DNA from 2 places in the Blautia sp. AF26-2 genome. Region 1 is predicted to be linked to the other one. Evidence: riboswitches for the same ligand, from Rfam matches in the RefSeq annotation. Region 1 holds a riboswitch; the other holds the start of a gene.
What was found. A riboswitch is a leader RNA that binds a small molecule or an ion and turns the genes downstream of it on or off. The one in region 1 is predicted to bind thiamine pyrophosphate.

Region 1 (11,976 bases):
CGGATGGTGGAGTCATGATATCGGCGGCCATATGCTCGGCTACCGTGACGATGAGCTTGAAGCAAGATGGTATCAGTACGGAGTCTTTTCTCCGATCAACCGTCTGCACAGTTCTAACAGTGCCTTCAGTGGAAAAGAGCCTTGGAACTTCAGTATGGAAGTGCGCAGCACAATGGATGATTTCCTTCGTCTGCGTCATAAACTCGTACCGTATCTGTACACGATGAACTACCGTGCATGGAAAGAAGACACACCGATCGTTGTTCCGATGTATTATGATTACCCGGAGACGGTTTTCTGGGGCAAAAATCAGGCACCGAATCAGTACTTCTTCGGAAGCGAGCTGATGGTAACACCGGTGACAACGAAATGCATTCCGGAGCTGAAGCGTGCAAAAACAAAGGTGTGGCTGCCGGAAGGTACGTGGTTTGATTTCTTCAACGGAATGATTTACGAGGGTGGCAGAAGTATGGATCTGTACCGTACGCTCGAGGAGATCCCGGTTCTTGCGAAAGCAGGTGCGATTATCCCGATGACAGAGAAGATCAGTGCGCTGGATGTAGAATCCAACCCGGATGAGCTGACGGTACGCGTTTATGCGGGCGCGGACAATACATTTGCCCTGTACGAGGATGACAATACTACCATGGCATATGAGAAGGATGACTGTGCAAAAACATCGATGACGCTCGACTGGGGTGCGCGGAAATTTACGATTGCACCGGTTGAGGGCAATCAGAGCCTCGTTCCGGAAAGCAGAATGTACTGCGTAGAATTCGGCGGAAGTACGGCAAAAGAGGCGAAGGTCTTTGTAAACGGCGTGGAAGCGGATGCAGAAGTCAAAGAGAAAGACGGACTTCTTACGATCGCGGTAACAGATGTAAAACCGCAGGATACTGTGACAATCTGTCTGCCGGAAGATACGGAGATTGCAAAGAACGATGTCATGACACGTGCGATGGATCTGCTGCTGCACGCCGAAATCAGCTACATCACCAAAGAGCAGATCGCAAATCTTCTTCACAAAGCAGACGGAAAGGTAGCAATTCTGGCTGCAGAGCTGCAGAGCATGGAACTTTCAAATGATCTGCGCGGTGCGTTGCTGGAGATCATTACGGCATAAATTGCTGCAGAAAAACACGATTTGATTTACAGAAAAAGAATTCTGTGATACGATACATACAAAGAAAAGGAAGAGAGCGTGGCAGTGGATTCTGTCAGGCTCTCTTCTTGAAATGTGAGACAGGAGGATTTTTAAACGTGGGAAAATACATCATGGCACTTGATGCCGGCACAACGAGCAACCGCTGTATTCTGTTTGATCAGAAAGGACAGATCGTAAGCCTTGCGCAGAAGGAGTTTACCCAGCGTTTCCCGAAACCGGGCTGGGTGGAGCACGATGCCAATGAAATCTGGTCCACGATGCTCGGTGTAGCCGTGGAGGCAATGCAGAAAGCGGGCGCGTCCTACGAGGATATTGCGGCAATCGGCATCACAAACCAGAGAGAGACGACGATCGTCTGGGACAAAAAGACGGGAGAGCCGGTCTACAATGCAATTGTATGGCAGTGCCGCAGAACATCGGAATACTGCGATTCCCTGATGGAGCGCGGACTGGTTGACCGTTTCCGGGAGAAAACAGGTCTTGTGATCGATGCGTATTTTTCAGCCACGAAGCTGAAATGGATTCTAGATGAAGTTCCGGGCGTGCGCGAGCGGGCGGAGCGAGGCGATCTCTATTTCGGAACGGTGGAGACGTGGCTGATCTGGAAGATGACAAAGGGAAAGGTACATGTCACCGATTACACCAACGCGTCCCGTACAATGCTGTTCAATATCCATACCCTGAAATGGGATGAGGATATCTTAAAAGAGCTGAACATTCCGCTCTGTATGCTGCCGGAAGTCCGCCCGTCGAGCTGTGTCTACGGGGAGACGGCATCCACATATTTCGGCGGCCCGATTCCGATTGCGGGAGCAGCGGGAGACCAGCAGGCGGCGCTGTTCGGCCAGACCTGCTATGCGCCGGGCGAAGCGAAAAATACATACGGAACAGGCTGCTTCCTGCTGATGAACACGGGAGAAAAGCCGGTTTCTTCGACACACGGTCTTGTTACCACGATTGCATGGGGCATCGGGGACAAGATTACGTATGCGCTCGAGGGATCCATTTTCGTCGGCGGAGCCGCAATCCAGTGGCTGCGCGATGAGATGAAGCTGATCGAGTCCTCGGCGGATTCCGAGTACATGGCGCAGAAGGTGAACGACACGAACGGCTGCTACGTCGTGCCGGCGTTTACCGGCCTTGGCGCACCGTACTGGGATCAGTATGCGAGAGGAACCATTCTCGGCCTGACCCGCGGCGTCAACAAATACCATGTGATCCGCGCAACACTGGAGTCGATCACGTATCAGGTGGATGATGTCTTAAAAGCGATGGAGGCAGATTCCGGCATGAAGCTCTCTGCACTGCGTGTGGACGGCGGAGCAAGCGCCAACAATTTCCTGATGCAGTGCCAGGCGGACATCAGCCAGGCGCCGGTGGAGCGGCCATGCTGCATCGAGACGACCGCGATGGGAGCAGCTTATCTTGCGGGACTCGCCGTCGGCTACTGGCCGGATCAGGAGACAGTAAAACAGAACGGAGCCATTGACCGTACGTTTGAGCCGGAGCTCTCGAAAGAGGAGCGCGATGAGAAGATGAACGGATGGCACAAAGCAGTCCGTTACGCCGAAGGATGGGCGAAATAGAAAAAGATTTTGGAAATGCAGAAAAGGAACGGCTTCGTAATGAAAACCGTTCCTTTTCGCGTAAGGTATGTACTGATGTTAAAGAATGTCGATGTGTTCGCCGTTTAAAGCTTTGTTCATGCTTCGCACGGCACAGAATTTACCGCACATCGAGCAGGTATCTTCCTGTTCCGGCGAGCGGTCAGCACGGATGGCTTTTGCAGTCTCCGGGTCCAGTGCGCAGTCCCACTGTGCTTCCCAGTCGAGCACGCGGCGGGCATCGCCCATCTTGTCGTCAATATCACGCGCATGCGGAACACCTTTGGCGATGTCGGCAGCGTGTGCGGCGATTTTGCTTGCGATGATGCCCTGTTTTACATCATCCAGGTTCGGAAGAGCCAGATGCTCTGCCGGCGTTACGTAGCAGAGGAAAGCAGCGCCGTTCATAGCGGCAATCGCGCCTCCGATGGCAGCGGTGATGTGGTCGTAGCCCGGTGCAATATCGGTCACAAGAGGGCCGAGGACATAGAACGGAGCGCCCATGCAGATGGTCTGCTGTACTTTCATGTTGGCCGCAATCTGATCCATCGGAACGTGGCCCGGTCCCTCAACCATAACCTGAACGTCTTTTTCCCAGGCACGTTTGGTGAGTTCGCCGAGGCGCACCAGCTCCTCAATCTGGCAGACATCCGTTGCGTCGGCAAGGCAGCCAGGACGGCAGGCGTCGCCGAGAGAAATGGTCACATCGTATTCACGGCAGATATCGAGAATCTCATCGTAATACTCGTAGAACGGATTCTCCTCGCCGGTCATGCACATCCAGGCGAACACGAGGGAGCCGCCGCGGGAAACAATATTCATTTTCCGTTTGTGTTTGCGGATCTGATCGATGGTTTTTCTGGTGATGCCGCAGTGCAGGGTGACGAAATCGACACCGTCCTCGGCATGGAGGCGGATGACGTCAATAAAATCTTTGGCGGTCAGCGTATCCAGGTCTCTCTGGTAATGGATCACACTGTCATATACCGGCACGGTGCCGATCATGGCCGGACATTCGGAGGTCAGTTTCCGCCGGAACGGCTGCGTATTGCCGTGGCTCGACAGGTCCATGATGGCTTCTGCGCCCATATTGACCGCGGAGAGTACCTTCTGCATCTCCACATCGTAATCTTTACAGTCTTTCGAAACACCGAGATTTACATTGATTTTCGTGCGCAGCATCGAGCCGATGCCCTCCGGATCGATGCAGGTGTGCAGTTTATTGGCCGGAATGGCAACCTTTCCGCTGGCAACGAGCGGCATCAGGTCTTCCACGGCCATATACTCTTTTTCTGCGACTTTTTTCAGCTCCGGTGTTACAATGCCGCGGCGTGCGGCGTCCATCTGTGTTGCGTAATTGCGTTCCATCTGTTGTTCTCCTTTATTTTCAAAATCAGATCCGGTAAGCGTGGTTCAGCGGTCCCGAGCCGTGGCCGAGATCCATCATGCTCGCGAGTGCGCCCGAAATATACTCTTTTGCGGCGGAAATGGCATCCGGAAGGGAAAGCCCCTTTGCGAGCCCCGATGCGATGGCGCTGGAGAGTGTACAGCCGGTGCCGTGTGTGTTCGGATTGTCGATGCGTTTTCCGGTGAACCAGGTAAATGTGCCGTTGTGATATAAAAGATCGTTGGCATCATTGATACTGTGGCCGCCCTTTAATAGAACGGCACAGCCGCAGGAATCCCCGATCTCTTTTGCGGCGCGTTCCATATCGCTTTCCGACTGGATTTTGATGCCGGAGAGAACTTCTCCCTCTGGAATATTCGGTGTGATGACTTCGGCCAGAGGAAAGAGCAGTTTTTTCATCAGGTCAGGCACGCCGCCCGAAGCGAGCGCGGAACCGCTTGTAGCGACGAGGACCGGGTCCACAACGATGTGTTTGGCCTGGTAGAAGCGAAGCCGTTCGGAGATGACTTCGATCAGTGCCGGGGAGGATACCATACCGATTTTGACGGCGTCCGGGAAGATGTCCGTAAAGACGGCGTCAAGCTGTGCGGCCAGAAACTCCGGTGTTACATCGAAAATACCGGAAACTCCGGTGGTGTTCTGGGCGGTGAGTGCGGTAATTGCCGACATGGCGTAAACTCCGTTTGTGATCATGGTTTTGATGTCTGCCTGAATGCCGGCGCCTCCGCTGGAATCACTTCCCGCGATTGTTAATGCTGTTTTCATGTTTTTCGCGTCCATGAGAATTACTCCTTTGCATTACTTTTCTTTTTGGACAGGCGACAAAGAAAGTGGTGCCCCCAGTCTGCCGCCTGGTGTGAGGATGAATGGTTACGTAAAATTATTTGTTTTCCAGCATGCGCAGAGTCTGTTCTTTCAGATCCTTCGTTGCGGAAACAATGTCTTTCTGTGCAAAAATGGCACTGATGACGGCGATGCCGCAGATGCCGCTGCCGGAAAGCTCCGTCACGTTATCGCGTGTGATGCCGCCGATGGCGATGACAGGGATTTTAACGGCATTGCAGATAGCAGTCAGCGTTTCGTGGCTGACATCCTCCGCATCCGCCTTGGAACCGGTGTGGAAGACCGCGCCGACGCCGAGGTAATCTGCCCCGCGCTGCTCGGCGAGAATGGCCTGTTCCACGGTCTGCGCCGAAACGCCGATGATCTTGTCCGGGCCAAGCTTAGCACGGACATCGCCGGCCTCCATATCGCTCTGGCCGACATGAACGCCGTCCGCATCCATCTTAGCTGCGATTTCCACGTTATCGTTGATGACGAAAGGAACATGGTATGCGGCACAGAGTTTTTTCAGTTCCAGTGCCTCTTCCATAAAGTGATCCTGGTCAAGATTTTTTTCGCGGAGCTGGATAAACGTTGCGCCGCCCTGCAGAGCCTTTTCCACCTGGCTGTACAGTGTCTCGCCGTTCAGCCAGCTGCGGTCTGTCACAGCATATAAAAGCAGGCCTTTTTTATCGCACTTCATACTTTGCACCTTTCTCCAGCGTCTCGCCGTCCATGTGGTAGATGGCGTCGATGATGCGGTTCCGGTAGGTGGAGTTGCCGTCTTCCGGTTTCATATGGCTCCAGCCGATCTCGCCGGCAAGTCCCATCGCGCAGACAGCGGCAGCAGCGGCTTTTAACGGCTCGTCCGGGTTGGCAACGAGGTAAGCGGTCATCATGCCGGAGAGCTGGCAGCCTGTTCCGGTGATGCTTCCCATCTCGGCGCGTCCGTTGCGGATCACGTAGCAGGTGTCAGCATCGGCAACGAGGTCGATCGCTCCTGTGATGGCGACAACACAGTTGTGGTCTTTCGCAAAGTTTTTTGCAAAAGCAACGGCGCTGTCGAGGTTTTCGTCTGTTACTTTATCGGCAACGTCTGCATCAACACCCTTTGTCGTTCCACTTCCGAGTGCCAGTGTTTTGATTTCGGAAATATTTCCGCGGATGACGGTGAACGGGATTTTTTCCATCAGTCCGACTGCGGTCGAAGTACGTAAGTGGCTTGCGCCTGCGCCGACTGGATCGAGCAGGATTTTGTGACCGAGCGAAGCTGCTTTTGCACCGGCACGGTACATGCCGTCGATGCTCGTTCTGTGCAGCGTTCCGATGTTGATGTTCAGACCGCCGCAGATGGAGGTGATATCCTCGACATCCTCCGGTTCATCGGACATGATCGGGCTTGCGCCGCATGCCAGCAGAATATTGGCGACATCGTTTACTGTAACGTAATTTGTGATGTTGTGTACGAGAGGGGTTGTTTTTCTGACATTGTCAAGACAAGTGCCTAACATAATTTTTTGTTCCTCCTGTGTGAGTATTTTTGCAGAAGCAAATTCCCTTGTGGTACTGGAAGAACCTGTTGATGATGTGTTCATAGAGATTAAAAAAGCAGATATACGTGGAGGTATATCTGCAGAAAATGTGCATATCGTATCTCCCTACGTTGGCATTACCCAAATCAGGTTCAGGGTCTAGGAGATGCATCCTACTCTCAGCCCGCTTCGCACGCGAGCTCCCCTTTGCTTTCTGCAGACAATTATATACGCATAAAAACAATTGTGCAAGAGAAAAACGGAAGATTTAAAAAAATTTCAGAAAAATAAAAAAGACATGCAAAATATTGGAAATGTAATGTTATTTGGGTTGACAGAGAAAATAATATCAGCGTAAAATGAAGTATAAAATATGCGTGGAAGACGGGTGAAACGATGGAAGAACAAAGAAGCTTGAACTCTACCAGGACAGCCCGGAATACACCTTCGACCTGATCCTCGTGGACGTACATATCGCAAAGCCGATTGATGCGGAATTACTGAAAAAGAAAATTGCAGAGTATTGCAGGTGAAAAGAAGTGCCCCTGCCCGGCATCTGATGTGTGCCGGGCAGGGGCTTTTGATGTGCGAATCTTATTTTTCTTCCTCCGGGTACGTATAGCCCCAGGTTCTGCGGAAGGAGGTCATCAGATCCATGACGTCCTTCGTGTAGTCGAGGTGCATGGCAGATGCATCTCCATTGATGGCGCGTTCCATGTCGGCGAGCTCATAGGCGAGTGCATCGGCGTTGTCACCGGCTTTGATGATTTCGGATTCGCCGGTGGAAGCGTCTGTGATTTTTGCTTCCCAGGCACGCGGGTACTCCATGATCTCGATAAATCCGTTCTCACAGGAAACCATGCCGCGTTTCGGCTGTTTGGAGTGGAGAGAGAGCATCACACTTGCCATCTGTCCTTCCTGATTGGTGAGAAGGAGGCCGGCCTGCTCGTCCACACCGGTCGGAGCGGGCTTTACCTGGGAAAGGAGCTGATCCGGCTTAGAGTCGAAGAACCAGCGGATGAAGGAGAGTGCGTATACGCCGATATCAAGCATCGCGCCGCCTGCGAGATTCCGGTTGAAGAAGCGGTTCTTCATGTTGTACTCTTTGAAACTGCCGAAGTTCATCGTGATCAGATTGACTCTGCCGAGACTGCCGGAGTCGAGAAGTTTTTTCAGCTCTTTGTAGATCGGCATATGGTAAATCGTCATTGCCTCTCCGATGATGACACCTTTTTCTTTTGCAAGCGCTATGGCCTCGTCGAGCTCGTCGCTGTTCAGCGTAATCGATTTCTCAACGAGAATGTGTTTTCCATTGGCAATCGCCTCTTTCATAAAGCCAAGATGCGTGTTGTGCGGCGTCGTGATATAAATGACATCGACCTCCGGATCGGTAAACATCTCATGGAAATCATCGTAAACTTTTCCAATTCCATATTTCTCCGCAAAAGCAGCCGCCTTCTCATGGGTCCGGTTGCCGACTGCGTAAATATTCTTTCCGTTTTTCTGCAGTGCGACCGCCATTTCATTTGCAATCACACCGCATCCGAGTACAGCCCATTTGATTTCTTTCATCGTGAGATTCTCCTATCGTATCTATTTCGCCCAGAGCGGTTCTTCGCTTCCGCTGTAGTCAAACCGTCCGTCGTTTTTCTCTTCCAGTGCTTTGATCATATGGTACGTAAATTCATTGTAAGGCGTTGGAATTCCAAGCTCTTTTCCCATGCGGATCAGCGCACCCGAGAACATATCAATTTCCGTATGGCGTCCCGCATCGAGATCCTGGAGCGTCGAGTAGCGCGCCGTCGGCGGAACCGCACTTCCGCGTCCCGAGGAGACATCCGCCTTGCTGATATTAATTCCCTTTGCCTCCGCAATCGCCATCAGTTCTGCGCGGAGTCCGTCGCTGATCGCCTTCATATGTACACTGTCGCGGTAGCAGCCGACCCCGGCACCGAGAATAGCCTGCGGCAGGTTATTGCAGACATTCAGCCGGAATTTGCTCCATAGTTCCTCTAAAATACAATCGGTTGCCCGGTAATGCAGCCCTGTGCCGGAGAACAGATCCAGAACAGCCTGCACACGCTCACTGTCGTACGGCGCCGAAACTTCGCCGAAAATGATGCCGAGCGTCGCCTCAGGGTTGAAAACGTAGCCGTCATTCTCTTTATGAGAAGCTACTTTGATAACAGCATGAAGCAGATGCTCCGCACCGACTTTTTCCGCGATGATCTCCTCACTGTCCACGCCGTTCATCAGACTCATGATCACAGTATTCTCGCCGGTAACGGCAGTAATATTGTCAAGAGCCCCCGGCAGTGCGCCGTATTTGAGCGAGACGATCAGAAAATCCACGCCGTGTGCCTCTTCCGGTGTCCATACCTCCGGGTGATAAACCGTATCGTTAATTTTGCATCCTTTGTTTTTCAGACGCTTCGCCCGTTCCCCGGACGCGATAACGCCAAGCCGGATGTCCTTTTTCTCCGAAAGCCCCCAGATTACATAAGACCCAACCGCTCCGGCGCCCAGAACAGCAACTGATTTTATTATCATAATAGCCTCCTTTGTAACTATTTGAATTACCCTTACTATAACAAATTTTGCGGAGATCCTCAATTTGTTTTTCAAAATAGAAAATTTCGGAAAAGGAAGCCTAAATGTGTTGACGGAAGCTATTGGACCGCGGAGCAGAATAACTGGATGGTGACAGACGATCTGAAAAAGGTCAACGATACGCTGGGCCACGAGATGGGCGACATCATGATCCTGAACTTTGCAAAGCTCCTGCGGAAGGTCGTTCCGCCTCCGACCTGCTGCACGAGGCAGATCTGAAAATGTACGAAGACAAAATCCGGACGAAAGAAGAACAGAAGGCAAAAGAAAAACAAGAGAAGAAATAAGAAACGAAGGAGAAACGAAATTCGAACATTTCTCCTTTGTTTTTTGCGCGCATTTTTACCGGGAAATCATATTCTAAGGTTAGAATGAAAAAACAGGAGAATCTGTTGATGAAAGGAAAATGGCTGACAGGTGCGCTTGTACTGGCAATGGCGGCAGTGACGCTGGCGGGATGCGGGGCAAAAGATGAGACAAAAGAAAAAGTGGAGCAGGTGACATTAAATGAGGTTGCCCACTCCATTTTTTACGCCCCGCAGTACGTGGCAATTGAGGAGGGGTATTTTGCGGACGAGGGCATTGATCTGACGCTGATAACAGGATTTGGTGCAGATAAAGTGCTGACGGCGATGATTTCCGGCGAGGCGGATATCGGGTTTATGGGGGCGGAGGCAACCGTCTACGCGTACCTCGAGGGAACCGCAGACCCGGTTGTGAACTTCGCGCAGCTGACGCAGCGGGCGGGAAACTTTGTTGTGGGAAGAGAGAAAGACAATTCGTTTACCTGGGAGAAATTGAAAAACAAAGAGGTATTAGGGGGAAGAAAAGGCGGTATGCCGGAAATGGTCTTTGAGTATGTTCTGGCGCAGAAAGGGATTGATAAAAAAGACGTAAACATTAACCAGAGCATCGATTTTGGTTCCACAGCTGCCGCGTTCTCCGGCGGGCAGGGGGATTATACGATTGAATTTGAACCGTCCGCGACACTGCTCGAGCAGAAGGGCGACGGCTATGTCGTGGCATCGGTCGGAACGGAATCCGGGTATGTGCCGTATACGTCGTACAGCGTCAAACAGAGTTATCTGAAAACGCACGGCGCAACCGTAGAAAAATTCACGAAGGCACTGCAGAAGGGAATGGACTTCGTGCAGACGCACACACCGGAGGAGATTGCAGAAGTGATTGCGCCGCAGTTTGCAGAAACCGAGCTGGAAACCATCACCGCGATCGTGCGCCGCTACTATGAGCAGGATACGTGGAAAGAAAATCTGATCTTTGAGGAAGAAAGTTTTGATCTTCTGCAGGAGATTCTGGAGCAGGCGGGAGAGCTGGAGAAAAAGGCACCGTACAAGACACTCGTGACAACAAAATACGCCGAAGAGGCCGCCGCCAAAGGCTGATTCCGGCGGAATAGAAAAGCGAAAAAAGACAGAAAAAGACACTTTTCGACATTCGTCGACAAACAGCGACATTTCATTCGAAAAAAATAAAGAAAATTGCAAAAGAAAAGAAGAAAAATAGAGAAAAAGTATTGCAAAAAAGTAAATTTTGTTGCATACTATGGATGTCGCATATATTTTTTACAACACAGGCATACGGAGGCGAACAGACATGAAAGTAGGTTTTATCGGCGGCGGCAACATGGCGAGTGCCATGATTGGCGGAATGATTCAAAAAGGAGTTGTATCTGCAGATGACATTCTGGTATCGGTCCGCACGGAGAAAAGTGTGGAACGCTTGACCAACCAGTTTGGAGTCCAGGCGACTACGGAGAACGAAGCGGTCGTAGCCGGATCCGATCTTGTATTCCTGGCAGTAAAGCCAAACCAAATAAAAAATATAATAAACCTCGTCAAAAACTTCATCTCACCCGAGAAGATTATCGTATCGATTCTTCCCGGTAAGTCTTTACAATGGCTGGGTACAGAAATCGGAAAACCAACAAAGTTAATTCGCACCATGCCAAACACACCAGCACTCGTCGGAGAAGGAATGACCGGCGTCTGTGCCAATGATCTCGTGACGGAGGAAGAGCTGCAGCTCGTTTTAACCCTCCTGAAAAGCTTTGGCCGCGCAGAAGTTGTTCCGGAGTATCTGATGGATACCGTCACAGGTGTCAGCGGAAGCTCGCCGGCGTACGTATTTCTTTTCCTGGAGGCTCTTGCAGATGCGGCCGTAGCCGAAGGAATGCCGAGAAAACAGGCATATGAATTTGCTGCACAGTCTGTCCTTGGAAGCGCCAAAATGCTTCTCGAGACAGGAATGCATCCGGGAGAATTAAAAGACATGGTCTGCTCGCCAGGCGGAACCACCATCGAAGCGGTTGCCGTACTGGAGCGGGAGAAACTGAGAAGTGCTGTTATTGATGCAACACGAGCCTGCATCCGGAAATCAAAGGGAGTGGATTAGAAGGAGCAGCACCGCCGCTTTGACAGAATGACGCTAATGTGAAAGCAGCAAAATAAAGAATGTATGCACAAAAAAACAAACCAAAACAAGCAAAAAGCAAGCACAAAAAAGAGTAAAAAAACAAACGAGCGGAAAAATCCCGGCAGCCGTGGAAAAGGCACCGGGATTTTTTCTGGTAATTTATAGTTTTTTTCCTTTACTGAGCGTACTGTTGTGATAATCGGAAGAATAGGTTACATCCTTTCCAAACCATACCGGAGGAACAAAGGCGTTTGCGGATGCTTCGTCCGGAAACTCCACCTCTGCGAGGTAAAGGCCTTCATACGGCGCATCAAAGACATCGAGCTCGATCGTCAGATCCGTTCCGGTAAGCGGCAGCAGATAGCGTGTTTTTGAGATGAGAACGCCGTCTGCCTTTTCCCG
Region 2 (11,976 bases), on a different contig from region 1:
TTTCTCCTCGTTCTGGCAGGCGCGGTGCTCGGCAGTTTTTCCTCTCTCTTTGAAGGAAAACAGGTCAGGGACGCCAGTTTTTATATGGTCTATCTGCTTGCGCTTGCACTGATTCTGAAAAATTTCCAGTCGAGCGGGGAAAACCTGAAAGCTGTCATCACATCGCTGGTCGCTTTTATGCGGATTCTGACGCCATCCTACTATCTGGCGGCCGCGGCCGCCGGTGGTGCATCATCAGCCGTGATGTTTTATCAGATGCTCCTTCTAGTGATTCTGGCTGTCGAAAAGCTTCTGCTCGCCCTCGTCCTCCCGATGATCCATATCTATCTGCTCATCGCCCTTGTAAACGATCTTTCCGGCGAGGAGATTTTGTCCCATATGACAGAGCTGCTGGAAACCTGCGTGAACGGCCTTTTAAAATCGTCGCTCGGCGTACTTGTGGGAATGCAGATGATCCGGAATCTGATCGCACCGGCGCTCGATTCCCTGCGGCAGATGGCACTCTGGCGGACTGCCGGAATGATTCCCGGCATCGGAAATGCGGTGAATGCTGTAACCGAGTTGGTGGCAGGCTCCGCGGTGCTGATCCGCAACTGCTTTGGCGTGACGGCAATGCTGGTACTGCTCGCAGCAGGCATGGTCCCCGCCGTCCAGCTTCTCGTTTCGGGTCTTTCCTTCCGCCTTCTCGCCGCGGCGGCGCAGCCCGTCTCGGACAAGCGGATCGCGGGATGTCTTGCGGCGGCAGGAAAAGGATATGCGATGCTTCTGCGTCTCCTTCTGACCGTAGAAGTCCTGTTTCTGCTGACGATTGCAATCCTGGCGGGAACTTTTTCCTAGAGCTTGTCTGAAAAAGGCTTTTCGCAAGCTGCGAGTCCCAGTTTGTGGGAGATTTTATCCGAATGAGGGCGGCGTAGCGGGCTACGGCAACCGAATGAGGGTAAAATATACCGCAAAGTGGGGCTTGCAGCTTGCGGAAATGGTTTTTCAGACACGCTCTAGCGTGTAGTTGGGCATGCAGCGGCGGGAGGCGGCATGGTAGAAGAGATTCTGCAGTGGCTTAAGAATATTTCAATTTTTCTGATTTTTATGACAACTGTGCTGAACCTGATCCCGGAGAAGGAGGACAAGAAGCCGGTTCAGTTTTTTCTTGGAATTGTGATGGTACTGATTTTTTTTCAGCCCGTGCTAAAAGCGGGAGGTTTGGAGCAGAAAATGGCGCAGACGCTCGACCGTCTGACGCTGGAAGAGGAGGCAGCAGCAATGGAAAATGTACAGATTCGTGCAGAAAGCTTTGAAAAACAGTATTACGTGGGCGCCTGGGAAAAAGAGACGGAGCGCCAGATCCGGATGTATCTGTCAGAGAGCGGCATTCCGGGGGCAGCCGTTTCGGTAACGCTGGAGCCGGGAAACACCGGTGAGGCAAAAGAGATCCGCATTGAAGCGCCGATGCGGCAGACGAGCATTTACCGCGAAGAACAGAAAAAACAGCGGGAAATGCTCGATGAAAAGCTGACAGAGATCAAAAGTGTTTTAAGTGAGGTCTACGGAACCGATCCGGCGCATATTATGGTAGAGATTTCGGAATAGGCCTATGAGGGAAAAGGCAGCGGCGTTTTTCCGGAAACAGAAAAAGGAGCAGTGGATGCTGTACTTCCTGCTGGCGGCAATCGGCGTTGTCCTGCTGCTGCCGACGGGAACAAAAAAGACCAGTGAGGAGACAGAACAGCCGCAGGAGACGGCTGCGCGTCCGGCGGGGGATGCGGGACTTTCGGTGCAGGAGGAGATGGAACAGCGCCTTTGCGACGCACTTTCCCAGATGGACGGTGTGGGCGCAGTGCACGTCGTGGTGACGCTGGAATCCACAGGAAAAAAGATTGTGGAAAAAGATGTCCCAACGCGGAGCACAACGGAGGAAAACAAGAAGGGAGAGGAGACCGGAAGCGTTACATCCTCGTCGCAGGATGAGGCAACTGTCTATGAAAAGACACAGAACGGAGCCGAGACACCGTATGTGGTTTCCGAGGAGTACCCGGCGGTGCGCGGCGTGCTCGTTATCGCAGAAGGCGGGGGAAACCCGGTGACGATACAGGAGATTCAGGAGGCCGTGATGGCATTATTTCAGGTGGGCGCAAATAAGATTAAAGTAGTCAAAATGAAGTAAAGGAGTCAAATGCGTGGAAAAATTAGAACAGGAAATGAATGCACCTGAGAAAATGGCAGAGACACCATCGCCGAAAAAGACGGCCGGGAAAAAGAAAAAATTCCGGAAAAACCAGGTCATCATCACCGCCCTTGCGATCATGATTGCCGTCGCCGGATACATCAACTATGCTGACAGTACCCTGTCCACGAAGGAGAAGGCAGACGGAACCACGGCGGATGCCAGCACCGTTTTAAAAGACATCTCCAGCCTGGACACCGACATCACCGACGAGGTGGATGCCGGCACAGCAGGGGACTCGTCGCGGACCGTCACCGAAACGCCGGGAGAGGCAGTCCTTGCCGGGGCATCTACATACATGGCCCAGGCCAGAATTGACCGCGAACAGATCCGTTCCCAGAACAAAGACACCTTAAATGAAATCATCAACAACACCAACCTCTCCGAAACCGAGCGCCAGAGCGCTGTCCAGAGCATGGTGGAAATGACGGAACTCGTAGAAAAAGAGTCAGCAACTGAACTCCTCCTCGAAGCCAAAGGCTTCACCGACGTCGTTGTAAACCTGACCGGCGAAACCGCCGACATCGTCGTTCCGATGAAAGAAGTAACCGAGGAACAGCGTGCCCAGATCGAAGACATCGTAACCCGTAAAACCGGAATCGGCGTAGAAAACATCGTCATCACCCCCATGAGCTCCGCCGCCGACACAGCCGCAGAGGAGAGTGCTCAGTAAATTTTGATATCCACGTAAAAAATCCGGAAACGCAAAATCATGCGTTCCCGGATTTTTTCACGTAATTCTATTTAATTTGCACCATGTGCTGTTCTTGCAACCGTCTGCAGTGCTTTCTTCACCGGCGGCAGCGAGATCAGAATCACCGTCAGCACACCTTCAGCCAGCAGATAGCTGTAGTTGTAAATAATCGGATACAGCGCCTTTAAAGACTGCGGGAAATTCTCCGGCATATAATCCATCCAGTACAGATACCCGCCTAACGTATGGAAAAATCCCCTCGCCAGCACAGCTACAATATACCCGATCAGCAGCCCGTTTTTCTTCTTTCCAAAGAATCCGGCCACACCCAGCGCCGCAAACGCAAACACATAATCACAGCACACCTGGAACAGCGACAGCACATACGGCCCCTGGATAAACTGCAGCAGTCCATAAGCAAAACCAACGAGAATACCCGTCTTCGCCCCATACCAGTTCGCAATCAGCACAATAAACAGCATCGAAAACAACGTAACCGATCCCCCGTACGGCAGCTCAAACACCTTCACATACGAAGTCACAAACGCCAGCGCCATCCCCATCGCACAAAACGCCAGCTTCCTTGCATCCATTCCCGTCCCCTTACTCTTCTGAGCAGAAAGAACCGAAGCAATCACCACCAGCGCCACCATCAGCACCACGCATCCAACATAACCGGCCGTCGTCAGTCCGCCGTCAGCAGTAACAAAAAAACTCATAAAAAAACCTCCTTCGCATTCCGCTTGGAGGGGCTCACATAAAAACGCAGTCCCGAATCACCTCCGAAACCACGTTCCAGCTTCCCTACGCAGGAATTATCCCGTTCAGGTAGTGAGGGTCCGTGAGCTTATCCTTGTCCCACGTTCTCAGCCAAAGGCTCCCCTAGCGTCTTATTATTTTAACGTATCAAAGTATACCAACCTCCCCCTTATTTGTCAACCCGCCCGTTTTTTCACCCAAATACATGTTGACAAGAAGTACATACAAGTGCTATATTACAATTAGTTCAATCATTAAACTAATTGTACGAAAGGAGCACCAAAACAATGCAGATTCTGAAAGTAACAGACGAAGCATTCCGCCAGTACGGCAAAGTCATCAAAGACCTCGACGTCAGCGACATCATCACCGCCATGTCCGAGACCCCATGTCCCGACGACGTAGTCTACGAGCCTTCCATTGAAAGCCTCGAAGCCTGCAAAAGCGCCCAGTCCGTATCCGACAGCCTCTACGGCGGCATGCCGATCCAGATCGGCTACTGCAACGGCCACAACCATTTACTGAACGCCGTAGAATACCACCGCGACAGCGAAATCAACATCGCCGTAACCGACCTGATCCTGATCCTCGGAAAAGAACAGGACATCACCGAAGACCACACCTACGACTCATCCAAAATGGAGGCCTTCTTAATCCCGGCCGGAACCACCATTGAAGTCTACGCAACCACCCTCCACTACGCACCATGCAACGTGGCAGCCAGCGGCTTCAAATGTGTCGTAGTCCTTCCAAAAGGAACCAATACCGACATCACCCTGGAAGAAAAACACACCCCGGAAGACGACCTGCTCTTCGCCAGAAACAAATGGCTCTTAAGCCACCCGGATGCAAACATCGCTGGAAGCGTAGCAGGCATCAAAGGAGAAAACCTCTCGGTAAAATAAAACCAGAGACAAAACCAGAAATCAGAAACACTGCCCCAAAAGAGCAGTTCTGAACATAAAAAGAAACCAAAAACCAAGAAAACCAAAAAAAGGAGGATCTTCAAAAATGATCAACAATACACCGGAAATCAAATTAGGTATCGTTGCAGTAAGCCGTGACTGCTTCCCGAACAGCCTTTCCGAGAACAGAAGAAAAGCAGTCGTAAAAGCATACGACGGAGAAATCTACGAATGTCCAATCATCGTCGAGAATGAAATCGACATGATGAACGCACTCGAAGACCTGAAAAAAGCAGAGTGTGATGCACTTGTTGTATACCTTGGAAACTTCGGACCGGAGACCGAGGAAACCCTGCTTGTAAAATACTTCGACGGACCTTGCATGGTAGTAGCAGCAGCAGAAGAGACCGGCGACGACCTTGTAGGCGGACGCGGCGATGCATACTGCGGCGTTCTGAACGCAAGCTACAACCTGAAACTGCGCAACCTGGACGCATACATTCCGGAGTACCCGGTTGGCGATGCAGAAGACGTAGCAGCCATGATCAAAGATTTCGTACCGGTTGCAACTGCAGTTGTAGCTGTTAAGAACCTGAAAATCATCAGCTTCGGACCGCGTCCGGCCAACTTCCTGGCATGTAACGCACCGATCAAACAGCTGTACAACCTCGGCGTAGAAATCGAAGAGAACTCCGAGCTTGACCTGTTTGAAGCATTCAACAAACACGCAGGCGACGAGAGAATCCCGGCAGTCGTAGAAGATATGGCAAAAGAGCTCGGCGAAGGAAACCTGAAACCGGAAATCCTGCCGAAACTGGCTCAGTACGAGATCACCCTGTTAGACTGGATCGAAGCACACAAAGGCTCCAGAAAATACGTAACCCTGACCGGAAAATGCTGGCCGGCATTCCAGACACAGTTCGGATTCGTTCCCTGCTATGTCAACAGCCGTCTGACCAAGATGGGCATCCCGGTATCCTGTGAGGTAGATATCTACGGAACACTGTCCGAGTTCATCGGAACCGTTGTATCCAAAGACACCGTAACACTCCTCGACATCAACAACACCGTTCCGAAGGATATGTATGAGAGCGAAATCAAAGGCAAATTTGATTACACCTTAAAAGATACCTTCATGGGATTCCACTGCGGAAATACCGCTTCCACCAAACTGGCATTCTGCTCTATGAAATATCAGATGATCATGGCAAGAACCCTTCCGGAAGAAGTAACACAGGGTACCCTCGAGGGAGATATCGTTCCTGGAGACATCACCTTCTATCGTCTGCAGAGCACATCTGACGCAAAACTGCGCGGATACATCGCAGAGGGCGAGGTTCTTCCTGTAGCAACACGTTCCTTCGGAAGCATCGGTATCTTCGCTATTCCGGAGATGGGCAGATTCTACCGTCACGTACTGGTAGAGAAAAACTATCCGCATCACGGCGCAGTAGCATTCGGACACTTCGGAAAACCGTTATTCGAAGTATTCAAAATGCTCGGTGTTGAAGTAGATGAGATCGGCTACAACCAGCCGAAGGGTGTTCGTTACCCGACAGAGAATCCGTGGGGCTAATCCGTTCCGGAAGATTCACTGAAAAATAAGAAAGATATGCAGTAACGCATAAGCAAAAGGGCGGAGCAGAGATCTAGGTCTGCTGCCGCCCTTTTTGAAAAAGAGTAGAAAAAGGAGATTCGACATGTATTTTATTGGTGTTGACCTTGGTACTTCCGCTGTCAAACTGCTTCTGATGGACGAGGAAGGCAAAATTGTAAATATTGTATCGAGAGAGTATCCGCTGTATTTCCCGCATCCAGGCTGGTCTGAGCAGAAACCGGAAGACTGGTGGGAGCAGAGCAAAGAGGGAATCCGCGAGCTGGTAAAAGACGTAGACAAATCCCAGGTAGCCGGCATCAGCTTCGGCGGCCAGATGCATGGCCTTGTCATCCTGGATGAGAACGATAACGTCATCCGCCCGGCGATCCTCTGGAACGACGGCCGTACCGCAAAACAGACCGATTATCTGAACACCGTAATCGGAAAAGAAAAACTCTCCGAGTACACCGCAAACATTGCATTTGCAGGCTTTACCGCACCGAAGATTCTCTGGGTGAAAGAAAATGAGCCGGATAACTTCGAAAAAATCTGCAAAATCATGCTTCCAAAAGATTACCTGGCATACCGTCTCTCCGGCGCATTCGTAAGCGACTACTCCGATGCATCGGGCATGCTTCTAATGGATGTCAAGAACAAATGCTGGTCCAAAGAGATGGCAGAAATCTGCGGTATTTCCCTGGAGATGCTGCCGGAGCTCCATGAGAGCTTTGACGCTGTCGGAACCTTAAAACCGGAAGTAGCAGCAGAACTTGGACTGCCGGAGACCTGTAAAGTTGTAGCAGGAGCCGGAGACAACGCAGCAGCCGCAGTCGGAACCGGAACCGTAGGCGACGGCATGTGCAACGTTTCCCTTGGTACAAGCGGAACCGTATTCATTTCCAGCAACAAATTCGGCGTAGACAGCCACAATGCCCTGCACGCATTCGCACACGCAGACGGCCACTATCACCTGATGGGATGCATGCTGAGTGCAGCTTCCTGCAACAAATGGTGGATGGATGAAATCATCCGCACAAAAGAATATACAAAAGAGCAGGAGAACATCACAAAACTTGGCGAGAATAATGTCTTCTTCCTGCCGTATCTGATGGGCGAGCGTTCCCCGCACAACAACCCGGATGCAAGAGGAACCTTCATCGGCCTGACCATGGACACCACAAGAGAGGATATGACCCAGGCTGTTCTCGAGGGCGTTGCCTTTGCGATCCGCGATTCCTTTGAGGTAGCAAAATCCCTCGGCATCCAGATCGAGAGAACGAAAATCTGCGGAGGCGGTGCAAAGAGCCCGCTGTGGAGACGCATGATCGCAAACGTGCTGAACATCAAAGTGGACCGTATCGAGTCCGAGGAAGGCCCGGCACTTGGCGGAGCCATGCTGGCAGCCGTTGCCTGCGGTGTCTTTTCATCCGTAGAAGAGGCGGCAGAAAAAATTGTTCGTGTGACAGAGACCATCGAGCCGGAACCGGAACTGGTTGAGAAATATGAGCGCCAGTATCAGAAATTTGCAAAGATTTATCCGACCGTAAAAGATCTGTTTACAGAGCTGCTGTAATAAAAAGAGGTAAGAAATAAGATGAAGAAAGTGGAACATGGGAAAACATTTGACCGGAATGCAGCAAACCCGCCGGCGTTTGAAATCTTTCACAACACCGTGACAGAAGGCTATCCGAAGCACTGGCATACCGCAATTGAAATTATCATGCCGACCAGAGGCGAATATGAGGTTGTTGTCGGAAAAGACAGCTATAATCTCAAAGAGGGCGACATCATTATGATCAATTCCGGCGTTGTACACGGAATGAGATTCGTATCCCAGGGAGAACGGATTGTCATGCTGGTGGAACCGGGCTGTGTGGAGAATCAGGAAGAAATGGAAACGATTTTCCTGCGGCTTCCGGCCATCTACTTCAAAAAAGAGGATGAGGAAGATCCCTTCTATCTGTTTCTACGCAGCCAGATTCTGGAACTGGTGCGGGAATACGATAATGAGGGCGCAGTGATGACGCACAGAATCTGCACCGGCCTCAAAGAGCTTTTTTCAGAGTTTGGCCGCAAGGGCTTTTCGGATGCCAACGCGCAGAATACGTTCGGGGCAATGAAGCAGCAGGAATATATAGAGGCTGTTTTAAGCGTCTGCCGTTATATCAATGTCCATTACATGGAGAATCTTTCTCTCGAGGAAGTAGCTGCGGTCAGCGGATTTTCCAAGTTCCACTTTACCAGAATTTTCAAGCAGTACATGAACATGACATTCTATGAGTACCTCAATTCTAAACGCGTCAAACGCGCAGAGGAGCTTCTGTATGACAAAAAGATGAGTATCACGGATGTGGCGATGAATTCCGGATTCTCTTCTTTAAGTGCCTTCAACCGTACCTTCAAGACGGTAAAGGCCTGTTCGCCGAGCGATTACCGCAGACAGCGGGAGTCGATGGTACAGGCTTTGCTGATGCAGGGATAAAAGGACTTGTATTTCACACTTTACTGTGCTAAAATGGTAGTATTCCAAGTTATAAGAATGAGATGGGGACTTAATTTTCGTACAGGAGGGCTTGAAATGAACAAGAAACTTCATTCAGAAGCAGTAGACCAGCTTTTTGAGGCAATTTTGTGTCTGAAGAATAAGGAAGAATGCTATACTTTTTTTGAGGATGTATGCACCATCAATGAACTGCTTTCGCTGTCGCAGCGGTTTGAAGTGGCGAAAATGCTGCGGGAGAAGAGAACGTATCTGGAAATCTCCGAAAAGACGGGAGCATCCACGGCGACGATCAGCCGCGTGAACCGTTCCTTAAGCTATGGAAACGACGGATATGAGATGGTGTTTGAACGGATGGAAAAGAAAGAAAATGTGTAAAATCAAAAAAGACGGTGCGATTCCAACGCAGCCGTCTTTTTTGATTTTACACGTTTGTTCTTAATTTTTCTTTTTCGGATCAGAAGGCGCCGCGAGGGATGCCAGTTCATCCACCATGTGCTCGATCATCTGTTTTTTCAGATAGACATCGAAACTCAGCAGACAGATAAACGAAAAGAGCTGGAGAAATTCCCGGTCCTCCTCCGGTGAGCTGCCGAACATGGACTTGGATACATCCGCTTTTTTCAGAAGATCTTCTTTTACGGATGCAATTTCTTCTTTTTCCATCTGGAAAATTTCGTCGTAGATATCTTGGATGGAAAAGCCGCTCTCCGTGCCGAAATACCGATCGGTGATCGGGGCGAGCAGTGTCTGGATATCCGTGATCGAGAGGATGTTTTTAAAGTAGTAAATAAAAACCAGAAGCATCATGTGCTCCGGCGAATATTTCTTTTTGACCGGCGGCGGGAGCAGCTTGTTTTTTGCATAGTTGTTGATCATTGTTTTTGTCAGAACCTTATCGGACTCGAAACGGCGCGAAGAAGCGAGCTGTGCGTCCATAAAGGTCGTGACCTGGTCCATATATAAAGCAATGTTCGGGATTTCCCCCGGGCGGATGCCTTCGAGAGAATCCAGTGAATTCAGTAAATCATGAAGAATTTTATCTGAGTCTATCGTCATTTGTTATCACCTCACGGTTCCCATTATATAGTTTTTAATACCAGATAGCAAGGACTTTGCGAAAAAAAGTTTCCATGATAAAAATGCAACGTATGTTCGTTCTTACTTGTAACCGGGGCGGATTTGTTATATACTGAGATGCATGTGAAAAGATTCGAAGCAGATGAAGGAGAAAGAACATGAATCAGACAGAAACAGGATTAAACCCGATGCAGATGGAAGCTGTGGAGCACACCGAAGGGCCGCTTCTGATCCTTGCAGGTGCCGGTTCGGGAAAGACGAGGGTACTGACGCACCGCATCGCCTCCCTGATCCGGGACAAAGGCGTCAATCTATGGAATATTATGGCGATCACCTTTACGAATAAGGCCGCCGGAGAAATGCGTGAGCGTGTCGATAAAATCGTGGGATACGGATCGGAGCGGATCTGGGTCAGCACCTTCCATTCCAGCTGCGTGCGGATTCTGCGCCGCCATGCTGAACGTCTGGGATACGCCAACAATTTTGCAATTTACGATACCGATGACCAGAAATCGCTGATCAAGGACATCATGAAACGGCTCCAGATGGATCCGAAACTGTACCGCGACCGTGCGATCATGGCGGCAATTTCGTCCGCAAAGGATGAGATGATCGAGCCGGACCAGTACCGGATTGACGCGGGAATCGACTGGAAGCTGCAGAAGTATGCGGCAGTTTATGCGGAGTATCAGGCAGAGTTAAAGAAAAACAATGCGATGGACTTCGATGATCTGCTGGTACAGACCGTAAAATTATTCCAGCAGTTCCCGGAAGTGCTCGATTATTATCAGGAGCAGTTCCGCTATATCATGGTCGATGAGTATCAGGATACCAACACGGTTCAGTTCCGCTTTGTGAGCCTTCTGGCGGCAAAATACCGCAATCTCTGCGTTGTCGGCGATGATGACCAGTCGATCTACAAATTCCGCGGGGCGAATATTGAAAATATTCTGAGCTTTGAGCATGTATTCCCGGATGCGAAGGTCATTAAACTGGAGCAGAATTACCGTTCCACGCAGAATATTCTGAATGCGGCAAATGAAGTGATTGCGAATAACCAGGGACGAAAAGCAAAACGCCTGTGGACAGAGAATCCGGAGGGTGACCTGATCGATCTGCGGCAGTTCCAGAGCGGTTTTGAGGAGGCGGAGTACGTGGCAGGAGAAATCACGCGCGGCGTCCGCACGGAGGGAAAGAAGTACCGTGATTATGCAATTCTCTACCGTACCAACGCACAGTCCCGTCTTTTTGAGGAGAAACTGCTGCTTGCAAATGTTCCATATAAAATCGTGGGCGGTGTTAACTTCTATGCGAGACGCGAGATCAAGGATCTGCTGGCGTATCTGCGTGTGATCGAGAACCCGGAGGATGACCTTGCGGTACTGCGTATCATCAACGTTCCGCGGCGCGGTATCGGAGCGGCGACGATCAACAAAGTGCAGGACTGGGAGGCAGAGCAGGGCATCCGTTTCTACGATGCGCTTCTCGAGGCCGAGTATGTGCCGGGGCTGATGCGGTCTTTAAATAAGATTAAATCCTTCACGTCCTTTTTACAGGTACTCCGCGCGAAAGCAGATTATCTGTCGGTCAAAGAGCTGCTGAATGAAATCATCGAGGAGACCGGCTATGTAGCAGATCTGCAGGCGGAGGGAACCGAAGAAGCGGCAGCCCGCATCGAGAACATCGACGAGCTGATTTCAAAGATTGCGGATTATGAGGAGAGCGCCGAACAGCCATCTCTCGGTGGTTTTCTGCAGGAGGTTGCGCTGGTGTCTGATATCGACTCGGTGGATGAGGAGAGCGATTACGTGTTGTTGATGACACTGCATTCCGCAAAAGGACTGGAGTTCCCGAACGTATTCCTTGCCGGCATGGAGGATGGTATTTTCCCAAGCTACATGACGATCACCGGGGATGATCCGTCGGAGCTGGAGGAGGAGCGCCGTCTCTGCTACGTGGGCATCACGCGTGCGATGCAGCATCTGACATTGACATGTGCGCGCCAGAGAATGATCCGCGGCGAAGTGCAGTACAACAAGATGTCCCGTTTTGTCAAAGAGATTCCGCGGGAGCTGATTTCCCTGGAGCGGGAGCGCGGGGAGATCGAAGACCGGAAACCGAAGATGGACATTCCGACGAGAGGCAGCGTCTATGCGGCGATGAAGCAGGCATTCCGCGAGAAGCCGCAGCAGGCGAAAACCTTCAGCGCGCAGAAGGCGA

Region 2: another riboswitch for thiamine pyrophosphate. It lies ahead of DWY63_RS14615 (energy-coupled thiamine transporter ThiT); the one in region 1 lies ahead of thiM (hydroxyethylthiazole kinase).

Annotation. Positions count from the first base shown of each region.
Region 1 covers NZ_QTWD01000006.1:162,166-174,141, forward strand. Annotated here, with positions in the region: gene DWY63_RS09490 (glycoside hydrolase family 31 protein) at 1-1,123, shown strand, start outside; gene glpK (glycerol kinase GlpK) at 1,261-2,751, shown strand; gene thiC (phosphomethylpyrimidine synthase ThiC) at 2,830-4,137, opposite strand; gene thiD (bifunctional hydroxymethylpyrimidine kinase/phosphomethylpyrimidine kinase) at 4,163-4,942, opposite strand; gene thiE (thiamine phosphate synthase) at 5,058-5,702, opposite strand; gene thiM (hydroxyethylthiazole kinase) at 5,689-6,510, opposite strand; TPP riboswitch at 6,637-6,748, opposite strand; gene DWY63_RS09520 (Gfo/Idh/MocA family protein) at 7,126-8,103, opposite strand; gene DWY63_RS09525 (ketopantoate reductase family protein) at 8,125-9,081, opposite strand; gene DWY63_RS09530 (diguanylate cyclase domain-containing protein) at 9,229-9,360, shown strand; gene DWY63_RS09535 (ABC transporter substrate-binding protein) at 9,537-10,544, shown strand; gene proC (pyrroline-5-carboxylate reductase) at 10,756-11,553, shown strand; gene DWY63_RS09545 (CYTH domain-containing protein) at 11,734-11,976, opposite strand, start outside.
Region 2 covers NZ_QTWD01000012.1:31,703-43,678, reverse strand. Annotated here, with positions in the region: gene DWY63_RS14640 (stage III sporulation protein AE) at 1-837, shown strand, start outside; partial or broken gene DWY63_RS18955 (DUF6783 domain-containing protein) at 809-940, shown strand; partial or broken gene DWY63_RS18950 (DUF6783 domain-containing protein) at 890-1,018, opposite strand; gene DWY63_RS14630 (stage III sporulation protein AF) at 1,033-1,587, shown strand; gene DWY63_RS14625 (hypothetical protein) at 1,592-2,161, shown strand; gene DWY63_RS14620 (SpoIIIAH-like family protein) at 2,175-2,894, shown strand; gene DWY63_RS14615 (energy-coupled thiamine transporter ThiT) at 2,966-3,634, opposite strand; TPP riboswitch at 3,700-3,809, opposite strand; gene DWY63_RS14610 (DUF4867 family protein) at 3,962-4,579, shown strand; gene DWY63_RS14605 (L-fucose/L-arabinose isomerase family protein) at 4,689-6,155, shown strand; gene xylB (xylulokinase) at 6,280-7,749, shown strand; gene DWY63_RS14595 (AraC family transcriptional regulator) at 7,771-8,658, shown strand; gene DWY63_RS14590 (YerC/YecD family TrpR-related protein) at 8,755-9,054, shown strand; gene DWY63_RS14585 (DUF1836 domain-containing protein) at 9,115-9,735, opposite strand; gene pcrA (DNA helicase PcrA) at 9,915-11,976, shown strand, end outside.